Regions from separate parts of the Bradyrhizobium sp. IC3123 genome, predicted to be linked through region 1. Evidence: predicted binding sites of a transcription regulator. Region 1 holds the regulator's gene; each other region holds the start of a gene.
What was found. Region 1 encodes PhoB, which activates phosphate uptake and scavenging genes when phosphate is short. Its sites were predicted from a motif close to TGTCATNNANCTGTCAT; they were not measured.

Region 1 (5,399 bases):
AGCAGGCGGCGCGCGTTTCCGACAAGACCGCCTTCATGTATCTCGGCGAGTTGATCGAGTTCGACGACACCAGCAAGATCTTCACGTCGCCGAGCGATCGGCGCACGCAGGATTACATCACCGGCCGGTTCGGCTGAGGAGACGGAACATGGGTTCTGAACATACCGTAAAGGCTTTCGACAGCGACCTTCAGGAGCTCACCCGCCTGGTCGCCGAGATGGGCGGCATCGCCGAGCGCATGATCGTCGATTCCGTCGACGCGCTGATCCGCCGCGACGTCGCGCTCGGCCAGCGCGTCGTCGCCACCGACGTCGAGCTCGACGCGCTGCAGAAGCGCATCGAGGAGCGCGCCGTGCTCACCATCGCCCGCCGCCAGCCGATGGCCGTCGACCTGCGCGAGATCGTCGGCGCGATGCGCGTTGCGACCGATCTCGAGCGCATCGGCGATCTCGCCAAGAACATGGGCAAGCGCGTCGCGGCGCTGGAGACGGATTTCCATCCGCTCAAGCTGTTCCGCGGCCTGGAACACATGACCGACCTCGTGCAGCAGCAGGTCAAGTCGGTGCTGGACGCCTATGCCGCGCACGACCTGCCGGCGGCGATGGCGGTGTGGAAGGGCGACGAGGAAGTCGACGCCATCTGCACCTCGCTGTTCCGCGAGCTCCTCACCTACATGATGGAAGATCCGCGCAACATCTCGTTCTGCATCCACCTGATGTTCTGTGCCAAGAACATCGAGCGGATCGGCGACCACGCCACCAACATCGCCGAGACCGTGTTCTACATGATCGAGGGCCAGGCGATCACCGACAAGCGGCCGAAGGGCGACATGACGACCTTCGCCACGACGGTGCCGAACACCTGACGACTTAAGGAGCTACGACCACATGGGCGCACGCATTATGGTGGTTGAGGACGAGGAAGCTCTCACCGAGCTTCTTCGCTACAACCTCGAAGGCGACGGCTATGACGTCGAGACGGTGATGCGCGGCGATGACGCCGACACCCGCCTCAAGGAGCACATTCCCGATCTGATCGTGCTCGACTGGATGCTGCCGGGCCTGTCAGGCATCGAGCTGTGCCGGCGGCTTCGGACCCGCCCCGAGACCAAGCAGCTGCCGATCATCATGCTCACCGCGCGCGGCGAGGAGAGCGAACGGGTGCGCGGGCTCGCGACCGGCGCGGATGATTATATCGTCAAGCCGTTCTCGGTGCCGGAACTGCTTGCGCGCGTGAAGGGCCTGCTCAGGCGTGCGAGTCCCGAGCGCCTCGCCACTGTGCTCGCCTATGGCGATATCGAGCTCGACCGCGACAAGCGCCGCGTGGCGCGCTCGGGCCGGCCGATCGATCTCGGTCCGACCGAATATCGCCTGCTGGAGTTCTTCCTGGAGCATCCCGGCCGCGTGTTCTCGCGCGAGCAGCTGCTCGACAGCGTCTGGGGCCGCGACATCTACATCGACGAGCGCACCGTCGACGTCCATATCGGCCGCCTGCGCAAGCTGCTCAATCTTGGCCGCGAGCAGGACCCGATCCGCACCGTCCGCGGCGCCGGCTACGCGCTGGACGATCGCTTCGCGAAGGCTGAGCAGACGTAAGGCGCCAGCGACAGCTGGTTTGGCGAACTGCGGCGCCGATCTCGGCCGTCATCCCCGGGCGCGCGCAGCGTGAGCCCGGGATCTCAGCGCGAGCGCTTGCGCTCTTCGCGATCAGCCACAGGACGTGGTTTGGCGAAGACTCGGAGTGACCATCTCGCGCAACGATTGCGCCCCGCGGTTACGGATCCCCGCCTTCGCGGGGATGACACCGAGCGATTGGGAGCCGCCATCGTGTGACGGCTGCAGTCTTGGCGATCAAGCTTGGCGATCAAAGCTTGGCGATCAGGGAATTCCGCAAGCTCACCGCGTGCCCGGTTTCGGTGCTGCGCGACGGCGATCCGCTGCGGGCTGATAGGCCACGCGCGAATGCTGGGCACAATAGGGCAGGCCGGAGAGCGCCTTGCCGCCGCAGAAGAAGAAATCCGGGCTCGAGGGATCGCCGACCGGCCAGTGGCAGGTCGCCTCGTTCAATTCCAGCAGCGACAGCCGCTGGCTCATCGGCACCACGTTGTCGTAGGTAACCGGCTCGGCTTCCAACTCGACCTCGAAGGCCTGCGCCAACGCGGTGTTGCCGCGCGCGACGGGGCGGGTCACCCGCATCATATGCTGCGCGGGCCGTGCCTTGCGCGGCCGCGGCGCTGCCGATGAAGGGCTCTTGGCGCGGCCGGACAGGCCGAGCCGGTGCACCTTGCCGATCACGGCATTGCGGGTCACATTGCCGAGCTCCGCCGCGATCTGGCTGGCCGAAAGTCCGGCCTCCCAGAGCTTCTTCAGCTGCTCGACGCGATCATCGGACCAGGTCAAAACCGTCATTGCACCCTTTCCCTCGCTGCGCGCCTGCCATCCTGGGGCCTTCGCAGCGAATGCTTTAGCCTTGAAAAACCCGTGCCGTCAGAATCCCTTAAGGCTCGCCGGGCGCGCTCAAGACGCCCGAACGTTTACGCCGGTACATGAGGACTTCTGGGATCAGAACTGCTGCACGAGATGTCGTATCTGACAGTCCAAACGCTACAATATGGCGTGACTCCCGCGCAAGAGTCCGCCGACTCGCTTCCACATGTTCCGTGGTGAAAAACCCGCAAAATCGGCACCGCAAGACTACGGAATCAGCGTTTCGCGAGGCTTTCCGGGCGGCATTGACACCCGTCTTGCCAGGCATAAGATAGTGCCACGTGCCGCCCTTAAAAGGCGGCACGTTTCGTTTTCCGGGGCCGGTCGATGGTGCGTCGCGCAATTCATGCCTCACACCGTCCGCAACATTCAAGTGACGTCATGACTAACAGCGCAGCGCCGCATTTGCTCCCCGTTTTCGCCAGGGCCGACCTCGGTTTCGAGCGCGGCGAAGGCTGCTGGCTGATCGCGACCAACGGCGATCGCTATCTCGATTTCACCTCGGGTGTCGCGGTGAATGCGCTCGGCCATGTCCATCCCGCGCTGGTCAAGGCGTTGCAGGAGCAGGCGACCAAGCTCTGGCACATGTCGAACCTGTTCCAGAGCCCTGACGGCGAGAAGCTCGCAAGCCGCCTCTGCAATGAGAGCTTTGCGGACTTCGTGTTCTTCTGCAATTCCGGCGCCGAGGCGCTGGAAGGCGTGATCAAGCTGGTGCGCCACCATCACTTCTCCAAGGGGCATCCGGAACGTTACCGCATGATCACCTTCGAGGGTGCCTTCCATGGCCGCACGCTGGCGACGCTCGCCGCCACCGGCTCTGCGAAATATCTCGAGGGCTTCGGTCCGCCGATGGACGGCTTCGATCAGGTGCCGCACGGCGACCTCGACGCCGTGAAGAAGGCGATTGGTCCGCACACCGCCGGCATTCTCATCGAGCCGATCCAGGGCGAGGGTGGCGTTCGTTCTGCACCTCACGCCTTCCTGAGGGCGCTGCGCGAACTCTGTAACGAGCGCGGCCTGTTGCTCGCCTTCGACGAGGTGCAGACCGGCATGGGCCGCACCGGCGAGCTCTTTGCCTACAAGCGCACCGGCGTCACACCGGATGTGATGTCGCTCGCCAAGGCGCTCGGCGGCGGCTTTCCGATCGGCGCGGTGCTGGCGACCGCGGACGCGGCGGCCGGCATGGGGCCCGGCTCGCACGGCTCGACCTTCGGCGGCAATCCGCTCGCGATCTCGGCTGCCAATGCCATGCTCGACGTCATGCTCAAGCCCGGCTTCTTCGACCACGTGCAGAAGATGTCGCTGCTGCTCAAGCAGAAGCTTGCCTCCGTGATCGATCGTCATCCTGATGTCGTCAGCGAGGTGCGCGGCGAGGGCCTGCTGATCGGCATCAAGGCGGTGGTGCCCTCGGGCGATCTCGTCGCGGCGCTGCGCGCCGAAAAGCTGCTCACCGTCGGGGCCGGCGACAATGTCGTGCGCTTCCTGCCGCCCCTGATCGTCACGGAAGCGGAGATCGAGGACAGCGTCGGCCGGTTAGAGCGCGCCTGCGCTGCGATCTCCTCCAGCCAGACCAAGCGGGCGGCAAGCTGATGAGCACGACGCCCAACAAAGCTCCCAAGCACTTCCTGGACATCAACGAGCTGCCGCTCTCGGAGCTCAAGAGCATGCTCGCCGCCTCTTCGGCGATGAAGGCGAAGCAGAAGGCGCAGCAGCCGGTCAGGCCGCTCGAAGGCAAGACGCTGGCGATGATCTTCGAGCGTCCCTCGACCCGCACCCGCGTCTCGTTCGACGTCGGCATGCGCCAGCTCGGCGGCGAGGCGATCATGCTCACCGGCGCCGAGATGCAGCTCGGCCGCGGCGAGACCATCGCCGACACCGCGCGGGTTCTGTCGCGCTATGTCGACGCCATCATGATCCGCATCCTCAACCATGATGCGCTGCTGGAGCTTGCGGCCAACGCCACCGTGCCCGTCATCAACGGCCTGACGCGGCGTTCGCATCCCTGCCAGGTGATGGCCGACCTCATGACCTATGAGGAACATCGCGGCCCGATCGAGGGCAAGACGGTGGCCTGGACCGGCGACGACAACAACGTGCTGGCGTCCTGGGCCCATGCCGCCGAGCGCTTCAAATTCCAGCTCAATGTCGCAACGCCGCCGGAGCTCGCACCGAAAAAGGCCATGCGCGACTGGATCAAGGCGACGGGCGCGCCGATCGTGCTCGGCACCGATCCGGAAGCCGCCGTGCGCGGCGCCGATTGCGTCGTCACCGACACCTGGGTGTCGATGGGCGACAAGGAGGGCGAGCACCGCCACAACGTGCTCAAGCCCTACCAGGTCAATGCCAAGCTGATGTCGCTGGCCAAGGCGGACGCATTGTTCATGCATTGCCTGCCGGCCCATCGCGGCGAGGAGGTCACCGACGAGGTGATCGACGGGCCGCAATCGGTCGTGTTCGACGAGGCCGAAAACCGCCTGCACGCGCAGAAGGGCATCTTGGCCTGGTGCTTCGACGCGGTGAAGTAGGCCCGCCAGAGGCCCCGCTGCGGCCTCACACGCAATTGTCGTCCCGGACAAGCGCGCCAACAACATGCAATCCGGGACCCATAACCACAGGAAGTCGTTTGGCGAAGACTCGGAGTTGCCATCTCGCTCGATGACGTGGTCCTGTGGTTATGGGTCCCGGGCTCGCGCGTTGCGCGCCCCGGGACGACACCGAGCTTGCTGTAGCGTTGTGCACCCTCATCGCAGCCGGAACGCGCCCCCTTCCATTTCCGCCCTCCGACCCCAGATAAAGCGCCATGGTTTCCCAGTCTCCTGACATGAACACCGGGCCTGAAGGCCCGGTTCGCGCGCCATCATCGGTTCCGATCGATGACGCCGTGCTGCCTTACGAGGTCGACGCGCTTGACGT
Region 2 (5,399 bases), on a different contig from region 1:
GTAGTGATTCCACCCCACCGCCATCAGCCGCTCGCCGACATTGGCGCCGGCCGAGACTGCCATGCGCAGGCCCTGCGCGGGGTCTTGATGCACAAAGCCCCAATCGGTGCGGAACAGGAAGCGGCGCTCGGCCTCGCCGAGCGTCGTGAGATCGCGGGTGACGCCATCACGCATCCGATAGGACACATGGCCTGCACTCGGCGCGAGCTGGCCCGACAGCATTTGCAGCAGCGTCGACTTGCCCGAGCCGGATTCGCCGACGATCGCCAACACCTCGCCGGGATAGAGCGAGAACGACACGTCGCGACAGGCATTGATGCGGCCGAACGACTTGCTGAGGGATTTTGCGACCAGCAGCGGCTCGTCGTTCTCGACCAGATTCTGATCAGCCATTCGCGGCCTCCTGCGCCTTATCCTTGTACGGCGCGGCACTGAGGCTGCCGTGATGGCCGGCGGCCTGGCGGCCCTCGCAATAATCGGTATCCGAGCACACGAACATGCGCCCGCCCTTGTCGTCGGTCACGATCTCGTCGAGATAGGAATTCTCCGCGCCACAGAGCGCGCAGGGCGCGTTGAAGCGGTAGGGCTCGAACGGGTGATCCTCGAAATCGAGCGACACCACTTGCGTGTAGGGCGGGATGGCGTAGATGCGCTTCTCGCGGCCGGCGCCGAACAATTGCAGCGCCGGGGAATTGTCCATCTTGGGATTGTCGAATTTCGGCGTCGGTGACGGGTCCATCACATAGCGCGCGTTGACCTTCACCGGGTAGGCATAGGCCGTGGCGATGTGGCCGAAGCGTGCGATGTCCTCGTAGAGCTTCACATGCATCAGGCCGTATTCGGCGAGCGCGTGCATGCGCCGCGTCTCGGTCTCGCGCGGCTCGAGGAAGCGCAACGGCTCGGGGATCGGCACCTGATAGACCAGCACCTGGTTCTCGTTCAGCGCCGTCTCGGGGATGCGGTGACGGGTCTGGATCACGGTAGCCTCGTCCGTCGCCGTCGTGGTCGCAACGCCCGCGGTCTTGGCGAAGAATTTGCGGATCGAGATCGCGTTGGTGGTGTCGTCCGAGCCCTGGTCGATCACCTTCAGCACGTCCTGCGGCCCCAGGATCGCGGCCGTGACCTGCACGCCGCCGGTGCCCCAGCCATAGGGCATCGGCATTTCCCGGCTGGCGAACGGCACCTGATAGCCGGGGATGGCGATCGCCTTCAGGATCGCGCGGCGGATCATGCGCTTGGTCTGCTCGTCGAGATAGGCGAAATTGTAGGCGGGCGCGTTCATTCCGCGGCCTCCTTCATGGCATCGGGCGCATTGGCACCGGCGAACTCCTGACGCAGCTTTCGGAGCAGGCCGAGCTCGGACTGGAAGTCGACATAGTGCGGCAGCTTCAGGTGCTCGACGAAGCCGGTCGCCTGGACGTTGTCCGAATGCGACATCACGAACTCCTCGTCCTGCGCCGGTGCGAGCGCCTCCTCGCCGAGCTCACGGGCGCGCAATGCGCGGTCGACCAGCGCCATCGACATGGTCTTGCGTTCGCTCTGGCCGAAGGCGAGGCCATAGCCGCGGGTGAAGCACGGCGCCTCGGTCGCCGAGCCCTTGAACTGGTTGACCATCTGGCACTCGGTGAGCTCGATCGCACCGAGCGGCACGGCGAAGCCGACGTCTTCCGCGACGAATTCGACCTCGACCTCGCCGAAGCGGATCTCGCCGACGAAGGGATGGTTGCGGCCGTAGCCGCGCTGGGTGGAATAGCCCATCGCGAGCAGAAAGCCTTCGTCACCGCGCGCGAGGTTTTGCAGGCGCAAATCACGGTCCGCGGGGAAATTCAGCGGCTCGCGGGTGAGATCGCCGACGCTGGCGCCGTCCTCGGCTTCCGGCGATGATTCGATCAGCCCGTCGCGCCCGAGAATGTCTGTCACGCGCGGCGTCGGCGCGGTGGAGGCTTCGGCCGCAGCCGGCCTCTCCGGCACAAAACCTTGGGCGAGCGATGGATCGAGCAGGCGGTGCGTGTAGTCGAAGGTCGGCCCCAGGATCTGGCCGCCGGGAATGTCCTTGAAGGTCGCCGACACCCGCCGCTGCACCCGCATGATGCCGGTGTCGACCGGCTCGCTGGCACCGAAGCGCGGCAGCGTGGCGCGGAAGGCGCGAACCAGGAAGATCGCCTCGATCAAATCGCCGCGCGCCTGCTTGATCGCAAGCGACGCGAGCTCGCGGTCATAGAGCGAGCCTTCGCTCATGACGCGATCGACGGCCAGGCCGAGCTGCTCCGAGATCTGGTCGAGCGTGATTTCCGCAACGCTCTGGTCGCCGCGCCGCTTATGCGCGAGCAGGCGATGGGCGTTCTCGATGGCGCGTTCGCCGCCTTTGACTGCGACATACATGCTTCTAGCCTCCCTTGCTCACGACGCGCGTGGTGCGGGGGATCGCGACCACGGCGTCATCGGCGACCAGCACCACATCGATGCCGCGCGGAAACAGCGCCTCGTTGATATGCAGGCGCTCGAACAGGTCGAAAGGCTTGATCGACGCCTGCAGCGTGGCGACACCGTCAATGCCGGGGCCGCGCAGTTCGAAGCTGCGCCCGGCGGCGAGGCTGTCGACCTGGATGACCACCGTGGTCGAACGGTCCGGATACTCGCTGGTGCCGAACGCGAAGCGCTCGAGCGCAGGCAAGGCGCCGCCGTCACTGATGAGCGCGAAGGAAGCGATCGACGAATCCTGCACGACCGGCGCGCCGGTGTGGAACTTCAGCCACTTCGTCACGTCCGAGCTTTCCGCCATCCGCGCATCGAGCCAGAGCGGCGTGTCGTGATCGAACAGCGTCAGCGCGATCGCTGCGGTGCCGCGCATCATCGGCCCTGGCGCGCCCGCCATCGGCACGATGCGCTGGACCGAGCCCGGCCGCGCCATGGCGTCCATGACCGAGCGAAAGGTCGATTGCGCCGACAGCACCTTGTCGGCGAAACCCGGCGGCAGTTCCGCAATCGTGGTCATGATCTCACCCCTCACCGCGCACCATGGTGTAGAAATCAACCTTCGTCGCGGCGGCCGCTGCCGCCGCCTGCTTGCGCCTGACCATAAGCTGCTCGCGCAACGGCGCGATAACGTCGCGCTCCACCGCTCCGCCGGAATCGCGGGACTGCACCAGCGCATCGCACAGCGCGATCAGCCGCGCCTTCTCACCGTCGCGGCCGAGCGTGTAGCCGAACCCGACCTCGCCGCTCGCAAGCCGCACCGCGGCGCGCGACACCGTCGCTTCGCCGAGATTGAACGGCGCGCCGTCGCCGCCGACCCGGCCGCGCAGCATGACGAGGCCGTTCTCGGGCGTGCGCAGATCCTGATGGCCCGGGAGGGACAAGTTGCGGAGGCGAGCGGCGATCTCGCCCGCCTCCGCGTGCGCCAGCACCGCCATTGCGGCCTTGCGCTGGGCTTGCTGGTCGTTGTGCTGGGTCACCTGGTCCACCGAGCTTTTTGACAGAACTTGCCGCGTCGAAGTTGTCTATGATAATAGACAACTTCATACGGACGCGCCATGACTGTTTCGTGACAATGCCGTGATTTCTGGAGTAGGTTTCCCGCGACATGAGCATGCAGGACACAGCCTCCTCGGGCGTCGCGCTATGGCGCCTCGTGGCCGATGGCATCGAGCGCGGCATCGCCGACGGCCGCTTTGCGGCCGGCGACAAATTGCCGGGCGAGATGGAGATCGCCGAAACCTATCGCGTCAACCGCCACACCGTGCGGCGCGCGTTGGCAGCCCTCGCCGAGCGCGGCCTGGTGCGCGCCGAGCGCGGCAGCGGAACCTATGTCGAGGCGCAAAAGCTCGCTTATCCCTTGCGCTCGCGCACGCGCTTCTCCGAGATCGTCGGCGCCGATGGCCGCGAACCGCATGGCCGGCTGATCGAGGCGACCGATGACGTCGCGACGCGCGAGCTCGCGCGGGAGCTGGGATTAAAGGCCGGCGCGCCGCTGGTGCGGATCGAGGCGATTCGCCTCGCCGACCGCACGCCGATCTGTGTTTCCACCACCTGGCTCTCGGCGGAGCGGTTTCCGGAGGCGGGCGCCGTGTTCGCGGCAACGCGCTCGATGACGAAGCTGCTGGAGCATTTTGGCGTGCGCGACTATCGCCGCGGTGCGACGCGAATCACCGCGGGGATCGTCGACGCGAGCGACGCCGCACGGCTCGACCTGGCGCTGGGGCGGCCGATCCTGGTGGTCGACGCCACCGACCATGATCTCATGGGCAAGCCGCTGGTGACGAAGCACTCGCGCTTTGCGGCAGAGCGGGTGGAGTTTTTGGTGGAGAACGCTTAGATCAGAGCGTTTTCCAGCGAAGCCTGCCCTCGGACTTGATCCGGGGTGGAAACGATTTGCGTCGAGAAAACGCGTCAAAACAAAAATCAGAGCTCCGTTCCGATCCAATCGGAACGGATAAGACTGCAGTACGACGTTAGGCGACCGTCCGCTTGCCGATGATCGCGAAGCGCAGCTTGCCGGAAATCCAGTCGATCGACGATACAGTTACCAGGATCAGCAGGATCAGAAACGATACCTTCTGCCATTCCAGCACCCGGATCTGTTCGGCAAGCTGAAGGCCAATGCCGCCAGCGCCAACGATTCCGATGATCGTCGCCGATCGCGTATTCGACTCGAAATAGTAGAGCACCTGGCTCAGCAAGACCGGGAACACCTGCGGCAGCAATCCGAAGCGGACGCTGTGGAGATGGTTGCCGCCCGATGACCGAACGCCTTCCGCGGGGTTCTTCTCGGCGACCTCGATCGCTTCCGAGAACAGCTTGCCGAACGTTCCGAAATCGCTGCAGATCACGGCCAGGATGCCGGCAAACGGCCCCAGCCCCACGACGCCGACCCAGATCAGTGCCCAGATCAAGGTATCGACTCCACGGATGGTATCGAGGCCACGACGGGTCAATAGGCGGATGATCCGGTTTGCAACCACGTTGCGCGCCGCCAGCAGGGATACCGGCAGCGCGAGCAGCGCGCCACCCAGCGTGCCGAGAAACGCGATCGACACCGTCTCTCCGAGCGCATACAGATATTTCAGGACCTCCGCCCAAGAACCCGGGCTGGGCGGCAACATGAGCTGGACGAATTCGCCCAGCCTGACCATGCCCTGGGAGAGCCGATTAAAGGGAATATCGAGCTGGACGATCCCGAACAGGAACAGCCCGACCGCCCCGCCGACGAGTATTGCGATCCTTCCCCGCTGCCACCAATCGGTCCGGAAGACGTCGGGATACCGTTCGGCAATGCCGGCCCGGTTTTCAAAACTGAAGGAGCTCATCGGGTGCTTCCCTCCAGCCCGAGCAGGCGGTGTCGCAACCGTTCCGTCAGGAAGTCGATCAACATGACGGTAAGGACGATGAGCAGCAGGATG
Region 3 (5,399 bases), on a different contig from region 1:
GACCGATTTTGGGGCGTATTCCTCATTCGGGTATGAAAGCGCGAACCCTGTGTATGTAAAGCTGATACGGGAGTTTCAGTTTGTGGGCATCGGCGTTCATGATGATATAAAAATGCTGCTTCCTAGCGATTTCGGGAACGGAAGCGCCTGAGGCAACATATTGAACTTTGTCATCATACCAGAACGTGATCTTGAGATGTTCGGGGTCAAATCCAGCTCCGAAACGGTGTCGTTGAGAGCGATCGATTTTGTCGTTGCGCAGATTGGGGTTGCTTCGTACCCGTTGGTAGTTCGGCCAAATGCCGGACCAGGATATGGCCGTCGCCATTGGACCCGGGCTGAAGCCACCCTCATCTACATCGATTTCAAGCCAGCGTTCAAAGCCCCGTTCGTCGGGAGGATAGCTGTCCTCCTGTCGTTGATTATGCTCAATCGGCATTAGCCACACGGCCGGAAAATGATCTTCGTGATCGTCTGAAAGGGAGGTCTCGAATTCTACGAAGAACCCTTTGTCACCCGAGAGCAAAGGTAGAGAACCCTGAACCATCGTCTTGGGTACGCTTGTCACGGCGCCTCCCTGAGCGATTGCCAGCGTACCGTCCGGGCGCTCACTGTAGAGCGATGGGCTTGGTGTCGATTTAGTCCACCAATGTCCGTTGTAGAGCTTCACTGCCGTCCCATATCCTGAAAACGATATGTCGGCGAGATGCGGACAGAAATCAAATGCGACGTTCGTGTACTTAAGTGTAACCGCTCCGACTGGAGGCGGTCTATCATCGCACGCCTGCGCAGGTTGCGCTATCGACGTTAGAAAAACAAGGCATACCGCTGATTTTAGCTGCAAGACCCGATTCCGTGGTTGCAAATTATGTCCAAGTGTCGGGTTCTTTTTCGACGCAGATGCCGGCTCGAGCCGAAACAGCGCGCCCTCTAGTAACGTCGTTCGCCCGAGTTGCGCCTTATCGTGGGTTACTTCTGGCTGAAGCTTTCGATGCAATGACCAGAATCATCAATGAGAATGGGTTGCCGACTGCGATGAGATACCTGTTGAAAATGGACTGGAACATCGCGAAGAGAAGTGTGTAGAACGCAAATCGATGAAACGGGCTTGCGCTTCCCTGCTTGCGATAAGATCTGACCAATATGCTCAGGAAGCTGATCAAGATTGCTGCCGTCAGGAAGATACCTGACTCGACCGCAAGGTTGATGTAGGAGCTCTCGACGGGAAAGCCCATGTGGCCGGCAGTTCTCAGGCCGCTACCAATGAATATCTCCCAGCTTCTGCCTGAAATATAGTCAATCCCGCGAGCCCAGATTTCAAACCGTCCTGTGCCTCCCGATTGAAGGCCGCGCTGCTTTGACTCGAGGTCTAGCATCTCGACCGCATAGGCTACGATGGTATCCCAGAAGACGAAGGACAACACGACCAGCGCAGCGCCAATGATAATTAGATAGAACGTCGACCGCTGCCCCCTAAGAATCTCCGTCCACACATATACCGCCAGTGTCAGCACGACAGCCAAGAGCCCGCCGCGAGCCGAAGCAACGAGCATCACGGCGAGGCAGAAGCCTATAATTACCGCGGTAAGCAAATGATTATATCGCCACTTCAGCATGCCAGAATTTGCGGCCATGACGATGAAGCCGCCGTAGTTGAAACCCGCAAGGTTTGGGTGCATTCCAAATGGAGCTTCCCGCAGTTCCCAGCGTTTGAGCTGCCCTGGCATCAAACCAGAAATCAAAGTGTGTCCGAAAACGAACGCCACAAGGATAAGTATGGCTACCGTCGAGACGCGTACGCACATGATCAATTCTTCCGCTGTTGTACGCTGGGCAATGATCATGGCGGACAGGTAGGTCACTAAGAAAATCGTCGTGTGCATCAGCGAATAGCCGTCCTGAGAAAAGGCCGCCGCGGTATAGGACAGAGGCACAGAAATCAGCATGACGGTATCGAACGGCGTGATCTCCACCGCGCGATCGAAAGTGGTGACAAAGAACATGGCGCCGGAGAGGATGAAAAGCGCCACGCCAAGCGCCTGGAAAGCAACCGCATTACTCTCGTCGTTTGAAAACATGAGTACGACGGCGGCTGCGCAAAGAACCAGATGCCGCAGGCCAAAAGGCACTGAGCTGGAGTTGCTTCGGTAGGGCGACGGCCAAACCTTGCGAGAGAAAAAATTCCGCTGCGAAGCAATCGGCGTTAAGTCGGATTCAGTCATGTTCGGAGACAAACGAATGCGGACGAGGTTTTCCATGAAAAAGGTGGTCGAGAATTCTAAGGAGGTACTCGACGCCGGCGCGCTGGGTCAGATGCTTGTCGGCCCATTCGGCTCTGGCCTTTCTGTAAGAGTCGTTTAGCAATCCGTTGTCGATGATGTCGTCAACGGCCCTGGCAACCTCAGCCTCCGAAAGCTTGTTGACGACGCGTCCCCGTGCGGGATCCGCCAAGCACATTGATGCGCCCACTTTATGGGAGGAAACGATAGCCGCGCCGGCCATGAGTGCCTCACTGATGACGGCCCCCCAACCGTCGTCCGTGGTGATGGAGGGGAGCACCAGGATATCCGTATTAGACAGCAAATACGGAACTTCGGCCATCTTGATAGCGCCCAGAAATTGAAGATTTGTATGTTTGCGCTGAGCATCCTCTACGCGAGGGGACCAGGTCCCAAATCCCGCAACATAGAACCTCGCCTTGCTCGTAATCTTGCTGAGGGCGCCCAAGAACAAATGGATACCTTTGAGCTCCTCCAAGCGACCCAGAAATGTAACAACCGGCTCGGCACTCGTCGCCACGCTGAAGCTGGCGTCGGAAACGGCTCGTTTGCTCAAGAAGTAGGCGAATGGGAAAATGCGCGAGCTCGAATAGCCCGTCAGCCTAAACCACCTTGGGCCGTGAGCTCCGATCGCGAGGATGAAGCTCGCGTGTCGACGGAGAGAGGCCTCTGTCAGCCAGGAGTGACCCAGGCGCGCAAGGCCAGATAATCCCTCGAGCACACGAGGTTCGTGTAGAATACCAAACCTGCGTCGATGCTTAACGACGGCTCGTAGTCCGCTTACAATGCATGGGACCCAGCGCATGCCCGAGAAAATGTGGATTGAGTTACTGGGGGAGTTCGCAACAATCTGATCAATCTGTTCGGCGCTTGGGGCGACCAAAATGGGGATTTCGTTCCCAATTTCGACTTGCCAACCCTCACGTTGACGACCGGCGTGGAGGTCCGCTTGGGCGATATAGATTGCGCGCAAAACCCTTGAGTGGCACAGCAACTCTTCGAATAAGGGCAACTTGTGGGGCGATAGTTCCGGCTCCCAAAGGTAAACAGTGTAAGTTGCCGTCATGAATCGCGAGCCAATCCAGAAAGTATAACGTTTCTATGTAGGAGCAGAGCTTTGTGACAGAAAGCAATTGATCGGGTTATCCTTAAGGCGGCCAAGCATCGGATGCCGTCTGTCTCGATTTGTCAGCGAAGGCCGGGGAACGGCTTCGATCCTCTCAACGAAAGCAAAAATCTCTCATCTCACCTTGTATCATGGCCGGGGCGACGGATAAATGGCGGAAACCGTCCTCCGCTGGCGCCAATCGGGATTAGCCTTGTTCGTCTCGGAATTGTTTTTGAATGCGGTCGCCCGTTCTGGAAGGCTTTGTCGGCTTCCGGTAATCAAAGTAACTATATCGTCCCATGGGGAGTGGCGAGGGATTGTCTGGCCGGGCGCTTTTGAGCAGTTTGTGTAGATTCAGAAGCGGGTTGCCGCAGGGAGCGACGAGCGAGATGGCGATCATTGACGCAAAGATTTCAAAGCCCTTGGATGGTGGAGCAAGCTTTTCGTTATCGAACCGCCTGCAGCGGGCGATGTGGAATGTGACCTGGCTATTGCTGGCATCGTGGACGCCGGCACCGATGCATGGATGGAGGCGCGCCTTGCTCCGGCTGTTTGGTGCAAAAATGGGCGCACGTACGGACGTTCGTGGAAGCGCGCGCGTTTGGTATCCTCCGCATCTGACGATGGAAGAAAGGTGCATTTTGGCAGAGGGCGTAAATTGCTATAATATGGCACCGATTACTATTCGATCTGGCACGATCATCTCGCAACGAGCCCATCTTTGCGCCGGAGGGCATGATATTGATGATCCCAATTTTCAGCTTGTGGCCCAACCAATTGTCATCGAGCGAAATTGTTGGGTGGCAGCCGAGGCGTTCGTAGGACCAGGGGTCAGGATGGGCGAGGGTGCAGTTTTGGGAGCTCGTGGCGTGACATTCAAGGACCTTGAACCTCAAATGGTATATGTTGGCAATCCGGCGATGCCAAAGCGCGCCCGCGGTGGGCGTGGCGATCTTGAGTCATAATCTCATGCGGATTCTGTCGGACGCCCGTCCCAAGTTTAGTGTGATCACTGTCACGTTCAATAACGCTTCAGGTCTTTCGAAGACCTTGGAGACGGTTCTCCAGCAAACATACGACAATTTTGAATGGATCGTCGTTGATGGAAAATCCACCGACGGAACGGTTGCTTTGCTGGAGCAGCTGGATAACAAGCGCTTCAAATTCATCTCAGAACAAGATCGAGGAATCTTTGATGCCATGAACAAGGGCATCAAAATGTCGTCTGGAGATTACTGCATTTTTATGAACGCAGGGGACTGCTTCTTTGATGAGTGCGTCCTCGAAAATGTGAGCGATCTCATCAAGGATCGTCGCCCGACGATTGTATATGGCGACGCTTGCGAGACGGACGGGCAGCAGCGATGGCAGAAGCCGGCTCGGGCGCCGAAAGCCAATTTCTACGTGATGTTCACTCATCATCAGGCCATTTTCTACCTGCGGAGTGCGTTAGGTCGCGGATACGATCTCTCATACAGGTTTTCGTCTGACTGGGCGCTAACAACGCGAATGCTAAACGATCCGAATGTGACGACGTTGCAGTACCCTGCCAACGTTTGCTTGTTCGAGAGGGGAGGCGTTTCTCAAGGAGACATTCATCGGCGGCAAATTAACGCGGAGCATTGGCGCATTTACATCGAAGAAAGCAAAATGAACCGGGCCGTGGCAGCCGTCTTGTGGGTTGCAAAAGTGGGTACAAATTCTGTGCGCCGCATTTTCCCGAATTTATACGACGCGCTGCGCTATTCGTGATCTTTGGACAGTTACGGGCATAATGCCCGGGACGGCTTGGTCGCACACAAGAATTTTAGGGAGAAGGCTGGCGCGGCACTCGACGCTCTTGGTGTGGAAGAAGAAGAGGTACGACGAGGGTCCTAGAGTTCGAAGCCGTGCTCTCGTTTGAGCGCTCGTTTGAATTCTTCAATGCCGGGACGGGCAATCAACCTGCATGCCTCAATAATTTTCAGATCGACAAGATATCTGTACCAGAGCGTCTGAAAAAGACCAAATGA
Region 4 (5,399 bases), on a different contig from region 1:
TGGGATTGGATGGAATGGGCTGAACTATCTGTCGAGACGGCGGCTCAGCGCGAACGTGTCCGCACAATCCTGAAACGCATCCGATTTGCCGGAGAGGAAACGACTGAGGGGTTTCGCATCTACGGATATGTCCGCAATGGCGAGACGGCAGATTTCGTCGAATAAACCAGACCGCGTTTCAGCTCACCACCGGCGCAACCAGAAAATTCTCCGACGCTGCGCTTCCCGCCGTCCTGCAGACATCGCCCTCGATGCGGACCTTACCGGCCGCGAGCAGCCGCAGCGCCTCGGGATAGATGCGGTGCTCGACTTCGAGGATGCGCTCGGACAGCGTCTCCGCGGTATCGTGGTCGCTGACGGGAACCGCGCCCTGCATCACGATCGGGCCGGCATCGGTCTCGGGAATGACGAAGTGGACCGTCGCGCCGGAGAGCTTGACGCCGGCGCGCAGGGCCTGGCCGTGCGGGTCGAGGCCGGGGAACGATGGCAGCAGCGAGGGATGGATGTTGAGCATCCGCCCGTACCAGGCCTTGGTGAACTCGGCCGTGAACAGGCGCATGAAGCCGCCGAGACAAATCAGCTCGATGCCGTGCTTGTCGAGCGCGGCCTGCAGCACCGTCTCGAAGCCGGCGCGGTCCCTGCCGAACGGCTTGCTTTCGATCACCTCGGTGGTCACGCCGCTCGCTCTGGCACGTTCGAGCCCGGGCGCATCCGCCTTGTTCGAGATGACGAGCGATATCTCCGCCGGGAAATCCGCGGCGGCGGCTGCCCTGATCAGCGCAGCCATGTTGGAGCCGCGCCCGGAAATCAGGATGGCGACGCGGCGCTTCATCACAGCGCCAGTCATTATAGCGCCACGTCGAGGTGGCCGTTATAGACGACGCGGTGCTCGCCCTCGGCCGGAATCACGGTGCCGAGCTGCGCCACGGTCTCGCCAGCGTCGGTGAAGACTTCGACGACCTTGTCGACCTTGTCGGGCTCGACGATCGCGATCATGCCGATGCCGCAATTGAAGGTGCGCAGCATTTCCAGCTCGGCGATGCCGGCTTGGGCCGCCAGCCATTTGAACACCGGCAGCACCGGCAGGCGTGCCAGGTCGATGCCGACACCGAGATGCTTCGGCAGCACGCGCGGGATGTTGTCGGTGAAGCCGCCGCCCGTGATGTGGGCAAGCCCCTTCACCGCGCCGGTCTCGCGGATCGCGCGCAGGCAGGATTTCACGTACAGCCTGGTCGGCGTCAGCAGCGCGCCGCCGAGCGTCATCACCGGCGCGAACGGCGCCTGCGCCTCGAAGCCGAGGCCCGACTGCTCGACGATCTTGCGGACCAGCGAGAAGCCGTTGGAATGCACGCCGGACGAAGCGAGACCGATCACGGCATCGCCCGCGGCGATGTCCTTGCGCGGCAACAACGTACCGCGCTCGGCGGCGCCGACGGCAAAGCCGCCGAGATCGTAGTCGCCGTCCTTGTAGAGGCCGGGCATTTCGGCAGTCTCCCCGCCGATCAAAGCGCAGCCGGATTCGCGGCATCCCTCCGCAACGCCCGCGACGATGGCGGCCGTGGCCTCTGGATCGAGCTTGCCGCAGGCGAAATAGTCCAGGAAAAACAGCGGCTCGGCGCCCTGGACCACGAGGTCGTTGACGCTCATGGCGACGAGGTCGATGCCGATGCCGCCATGCAGGCCGGTCTCGATCGCGATCTTGACCTTGGTGCCGACACCGTCGGTCGCGGCCACGAGGACCGGATCCTTGAAGCCGGCCGCCTTGAGGTCGAACAGGCCGCCGAAGCCGCCGATCTCGGCATCGGCGCCCGGCCGCGCGGTGGCGCGCACCATCGGCTTGATCAGGTCGACCAGGCGGTTGCCCGCGTCGATATCGACGCCTGAATCGGCGTAAGTGAGGCCGTTTTTGAGGTCGGTCATGCCCGATTTCCAGTGGGTTTGCGGCTGGTTACGTTGAATTCCGGGGACGCGCAATGGCTCGCATGGCGCTCCCCGCTATACTATGTAGACATATCAACCGGTTCAGCCTGCAACGGGCCGGATTTGAGGTCAGAACCGGTGCCGGGAAGCGCTTTCGTGAGTATTCCGAATATCATTACCTTGGGCCGCATCATGCTGGTCCCGATCATCGTCTGGGCCATCGTGTCGAGCCAAATGGAGGTGGCGTTCGCCGTCTTCCTGATCGCCGGCATCAGCGATGCCGTGGACGGCTTTTTGGCCAAGCGCTTCAACATGACGAGCGAGCTCGGCGCCCTGCTCGATCCGCTCGCCGACAAGGCGCTGCTGGTCTCGATCTACATGGCGCTCGGCATCTGGGGCGCGATCCCGCGCTGGATCGTGATCCTGGTGGTCTCGCGCGACATCATGATTGTCGCCGCCGTGATCGTGTCCTGGTTGTTCGACCGGCCGGTCGAGATGAAGCCGTCGAAAGTCTCCAAGCTCAACACGGTGGCACAAGTGGCATTCGCAGCTTTGGTGCTGGCGGCGCTTGCCTTCGGCTTCAAGCCCGCGCCTTATGATATCATCCTGATGGGTCTCGTCACGATCTTCACGCTCTCCTCCGTGTCGCTCTATCTCGTCGAGTGGCTGCGGCACATGAGCACGATCGAGGCCAAATGAGCGGGGAAGCAGCCCAGCAAAAGGCCAAGTCCCGCACCATCAAGTCCAATCTCTACAAGCGGGCCGGCGCGCCGGCATGGAGCAGAGCAAGCGTGGCAGGCCGCGTTCATCCCCGACAATTGGCGTTTGCGCTTCCGCATGCGGAGAGCCTCAGCCGGGACAACTTCCTCGAAGGCCCCGCCAATGCGGCCGGTCTAGGCCTCATCGACGGCTGGCCGGAATGGCCGAACCGGATCATGTGGCTGGCGGGCCCGGAAGGAAGCGGCAAGAGCCATCTCGCCGCGATCTGGGCCGAGGAAGCCGGCGCCCGCTCGACCACCGCCAATGCGCTGACCGCGACGGACGTGCCCGGCGCGCTCGCCACCGGCGCGCTGGTGGTCGAGGATCTCAAGGCTGGGGACTTCGACGAGCGTGCCCTGTTTCACCTGATGAACCTCGCCCGCGAGGACGGCGCCTACGTCCTGTTCACCGGCCGCGAGGCGCCGGCCGCGCTTCCGATCGAGCTTCGCGACCTGCGCTCGCGCCTGCGGGCCGTTCCGGCGGTCACGCTGCTGCCGCCCGACGACCAGCTGTTCCGCGGCCTCATCGTCAAGTTCTGCGCCGACCGCCAGCTCAATGTGGACGAGAGCGTGGTCGGCTACCTCGCGACGCGCCTGGAGCGGTCCTCGGCTGCCGCCCGGCGGGCCGTCGAGCTGCTCGACAGCGAAGCCCTACGGCTCGGCCGTCCCGTCACCCGGGCGCTGGCCGCCGAGCTGCTCCGGGACGCCTGACAGGCTCGCAGGCCTCCCCGAAGTCCGCTTGACGCGGCGCAGGGGCGGAACATCAATGTCATCGAAACGTCATCGCTCTAACACATGCTCCCGCCGATTTTTGCGCTTGAGTCGCAATTGGGGTGAACTGGATGGACCGACTTCTGATGGACTCTGCGCAAGCTGTTGAAACGAAAGAGAAAGCCCCGGAAACCGAGAGCCTTCCGGCGATCGCGTCCAGTCCCGAGCGGTTCATCAATCGCGAGCTGTCCTGGCTGCATTTCAATCGCCGCGTCCTGGAGGAATCAGTCAATCCCAGCCACCCCGTGCTGGAGCGGGTGCGATTCCTGTCGATTTCGGCCAATAACCTCGACGAGTTCTTCATGGTTCGCGTCGCCGGCATCAAGGCCCAAGTCCGCGAGGGCATCGCCGAGCGCAGCCCCGACGGCCTGACGCCGTCCGAACAGCTCGCGCTGATCAACCGCACCGTCTCCCAGCTCGCTTCCGACCAGCAGGCGATCTGGCGCGACCTGCGCGCCACGTTGGCCGAGGTCGGCATCGTGCTGGTCGACGGCAAGGACGTCACAAAGGCGGAACGAACCTGGATCGAGGACTACTTCCTCCACAACGTGTTCCCTCTCCTGACCCCGCTGGCGATCGATCCGGCCCACCCTTTCCCGTTCATTCCGAGCCTCGGCTTCACCATCGCACTGCAGCTCACGCGCGCTGCCGACGGCAAGCAGATGAACGCGCTGATCCGCATGCCCGGCAAGATCGACCGCTTCATCCGCCTGCCGGCGGATGGCACGGTGCGCCTGATCTCGCTGGAGCAGGCCACCGCCCTGTTCATCAACCGCCTGTTCCCCGGCTACAATCTGCACGGCCAAGGCGCCTTCCGGATCATCCGCGACTCCGAGCTCGAAATCGAGGAGGAGGCCGAAGATCTCGTCCGCCTGTTCGAGACCGCGCTGAAGCGCCGCCGCCGCGGATCGGTGATCCGGCTCGAGATCGACGCCAAGATGCCGGAGCAGCTGCGCAGCTTCGTGCAGCACGCGCTCTCCGCCGCCGACGACGAGATCTTCCTGGTCGACGGCGTGCAGGCGATGAACGAGCTCTCGCAGCTCACCCGCCTCGACCGGCCCGACCTCGAATTCACCCCTTACGTGCCGCGCCACCCCGAACGCGTGCGCGAGCATGGCGGCGACATCTTCGCCGCGATCCGGCAGAAGGACCTGATCGTCCACCATCCGTACGAGTCGTTCGACGTCGTCGTGCAATTCCTGCAGCAGGCCACGCGCGACCCCGACGTCGTTGCGATCAAGCAGACGCTCTACCGCACCTCCAACAATTCACCGATCGTGCGCGCGCTGGCCGAAGCGGCCGAGGCCGGCAAATCAGTCACCGCGCTGATCGAGCTGAAAGCGCGGTTCGACGAAGAAGCCAACATCCGCTGGGCACGCGATCTCGAACGCGCCGGCGTGCAGGTCGTCTACGGCTTCCTCGAATTGAAGACGCACGCGAAGCTCTCGATGGTGGTGCGCCGCGAGGGCGGCAGCCTGACGACCTACGTCCATACCGGCACCGGCAATTATCACCCGGTCACCGCGCGCATCTACACCGATCTCTCCTACTTCACCTCGGACCCGACGATCGGCCGCGATGCCGCGCGCGTGTTCAATTTCATCACCGGCTATGCCGCGCCGAGCGATCTCGAAAAGATGGCGGTGTCGCCGCTGACCTTGCGCAAGCGCATCATCGAGCACATCCAGGGCGAGACCGCACATGCGCGGCATGGCCGTCCCGGCGCGGTCTGGATGAAGATGAACGCGCTGGTCGACCCTGATATCATCGACGCGCTCTACGAGGCCTCGCAGGCCGGTGTCCAGGTCGAGCTCGTGGTGCGCGGCATCTGCTGCCTCAGGCCCGGCATTCCCGGTCTGTCGGAGAACATCCGCGTCAAGTCGATCATCGGCCGCTTCCTGGAACATGGCCGAATCTACTGCTTCGGCATGGGCCAGGGACTGCCGAGCG

Region 2: phnF (phosphonate metabolism transcriptional regulator PhnF) is a predicted target of PhoB. The motif match lies at 3,534-3,550, and genes of this name have one in related genera.
Region 3: I6F20_RS24745 (LbetaH domain-containing protein) is a predicted target of PhoB. The motif match lies at 3,546-3,562, and genes of this name have one in related genera.
Region 4: I6F20_RS07860 (RNA degradosome polyphosphate kinase) is a predicted target of PhoB. The motif match lies at 3,446-3,462, and genes of this name have one in related genera.

The regions. Positions count from the first base shown of each region.
Region 1 is NZ_JADYVF010000009.1:103,236-108,634, forward strand. It holds gene pstB (phosphate ABC transporter ATP-binding protein PstB) at 1-137, shown strand, start outside; gene phoU (phosphate signaling complex protein PhoU) at 149-865, shown strand; gene phoB (phosphate regulon transcriptional regulator PhoB) at 888-1,595, shown strand; gene I6F20_RS26150 (GcrA family cell cycle regulator) at 1,896-2,408, opposite strand; gene I6F20_RS26155 (aspartate aminotransferase family protein) at 2,868-4,076, shown strand; gene argF (ornithine carbamoyltransferase) at 4,076-5,011, shown strand; gene I6F20_RS26165 (Hsp33 family molecular chaperone) at 5,287-5,399, shown strand, end outside.
Region 2 is NZ_JADYVF010000004.1:354,263-359,661, forward strand. It holds gene phnK (phosphonate C-P lyase system protein PhnK) at 1-393, opposite strand, end outside; gene I6F20_RS16060 (alpha-D-ribose 1-methylphosphonate 5-phosphate C-P-lyase PhnJ) at 386-1,282, opposite strand; gene I6F20_RS16065 (carbon-phosphorus lyase complex subunit) at 1,279-2,382, opposite strand; gene phnH (phosphonate C-P lyase system protein PhnH) at 2,387-2,995, opposite strand; gene phnG (phosphonate C-P lyase system protein PhnG) at 3,000-3,464, opposite strand; gene phnF (phosphonate metabolism transcriptional regulator PhnF) at 3,584-4,315, shown strand; gene phnE (phosphonate ABC transporter, permease protein PhnE) at 4,452-5,306, opposite strand; gene phnE (phosphonate ABC transporter, permease protein PhnE) at 5,303-5,399, opposite strand, start outside.
Region 3 is NZ_JADYVF010000008.1:118,622-124,020, reverse strand. It holds gene I6F20_RS24760 (hypothetical protein) at 23-670, opposite strand; gene I6F20_RS24755 (O-antigen ligase family protein) at 960-2,258, opposite strand; gene I6F20_RS24750 (glycosyltransferase family 4 protein) at 2,215-2,835, opposite strand; gene I6F20_RS24745 (LbetaH domain-containing protein) at 3,777-4,352, shown strand; gene I6F20_RS24740 (glycosyltransferase family 2 protein) at 4,357-5,139, shown strand.
Region 4 is NZ_JADYVF010000002.1:494,249-499,647, forward strand. It holds gene I6F20_RS07835 (DUF6678 family protein) at 1-165, shown strand, start outside; gene purN (phosphoribosylglycinamide formyltransferase) at 179-832, opposite strand; gene purM (phosphoribosylformylglycinamidine cyclo-ligase) at 847-1,920, opposite strand; gene I6F20_RS07850 (CDP-alcohol phosphatidyltransferase family protein) at 2,077-2,619, shown strand; gene I6F20_RS07855 (P-loop NTPase family protein) at 2,712-3,389, shown strand; gene I6F20_RS07860 (RNA degradosome polyphosphate kinase) at 3,536-5,399, shown strand, end outside.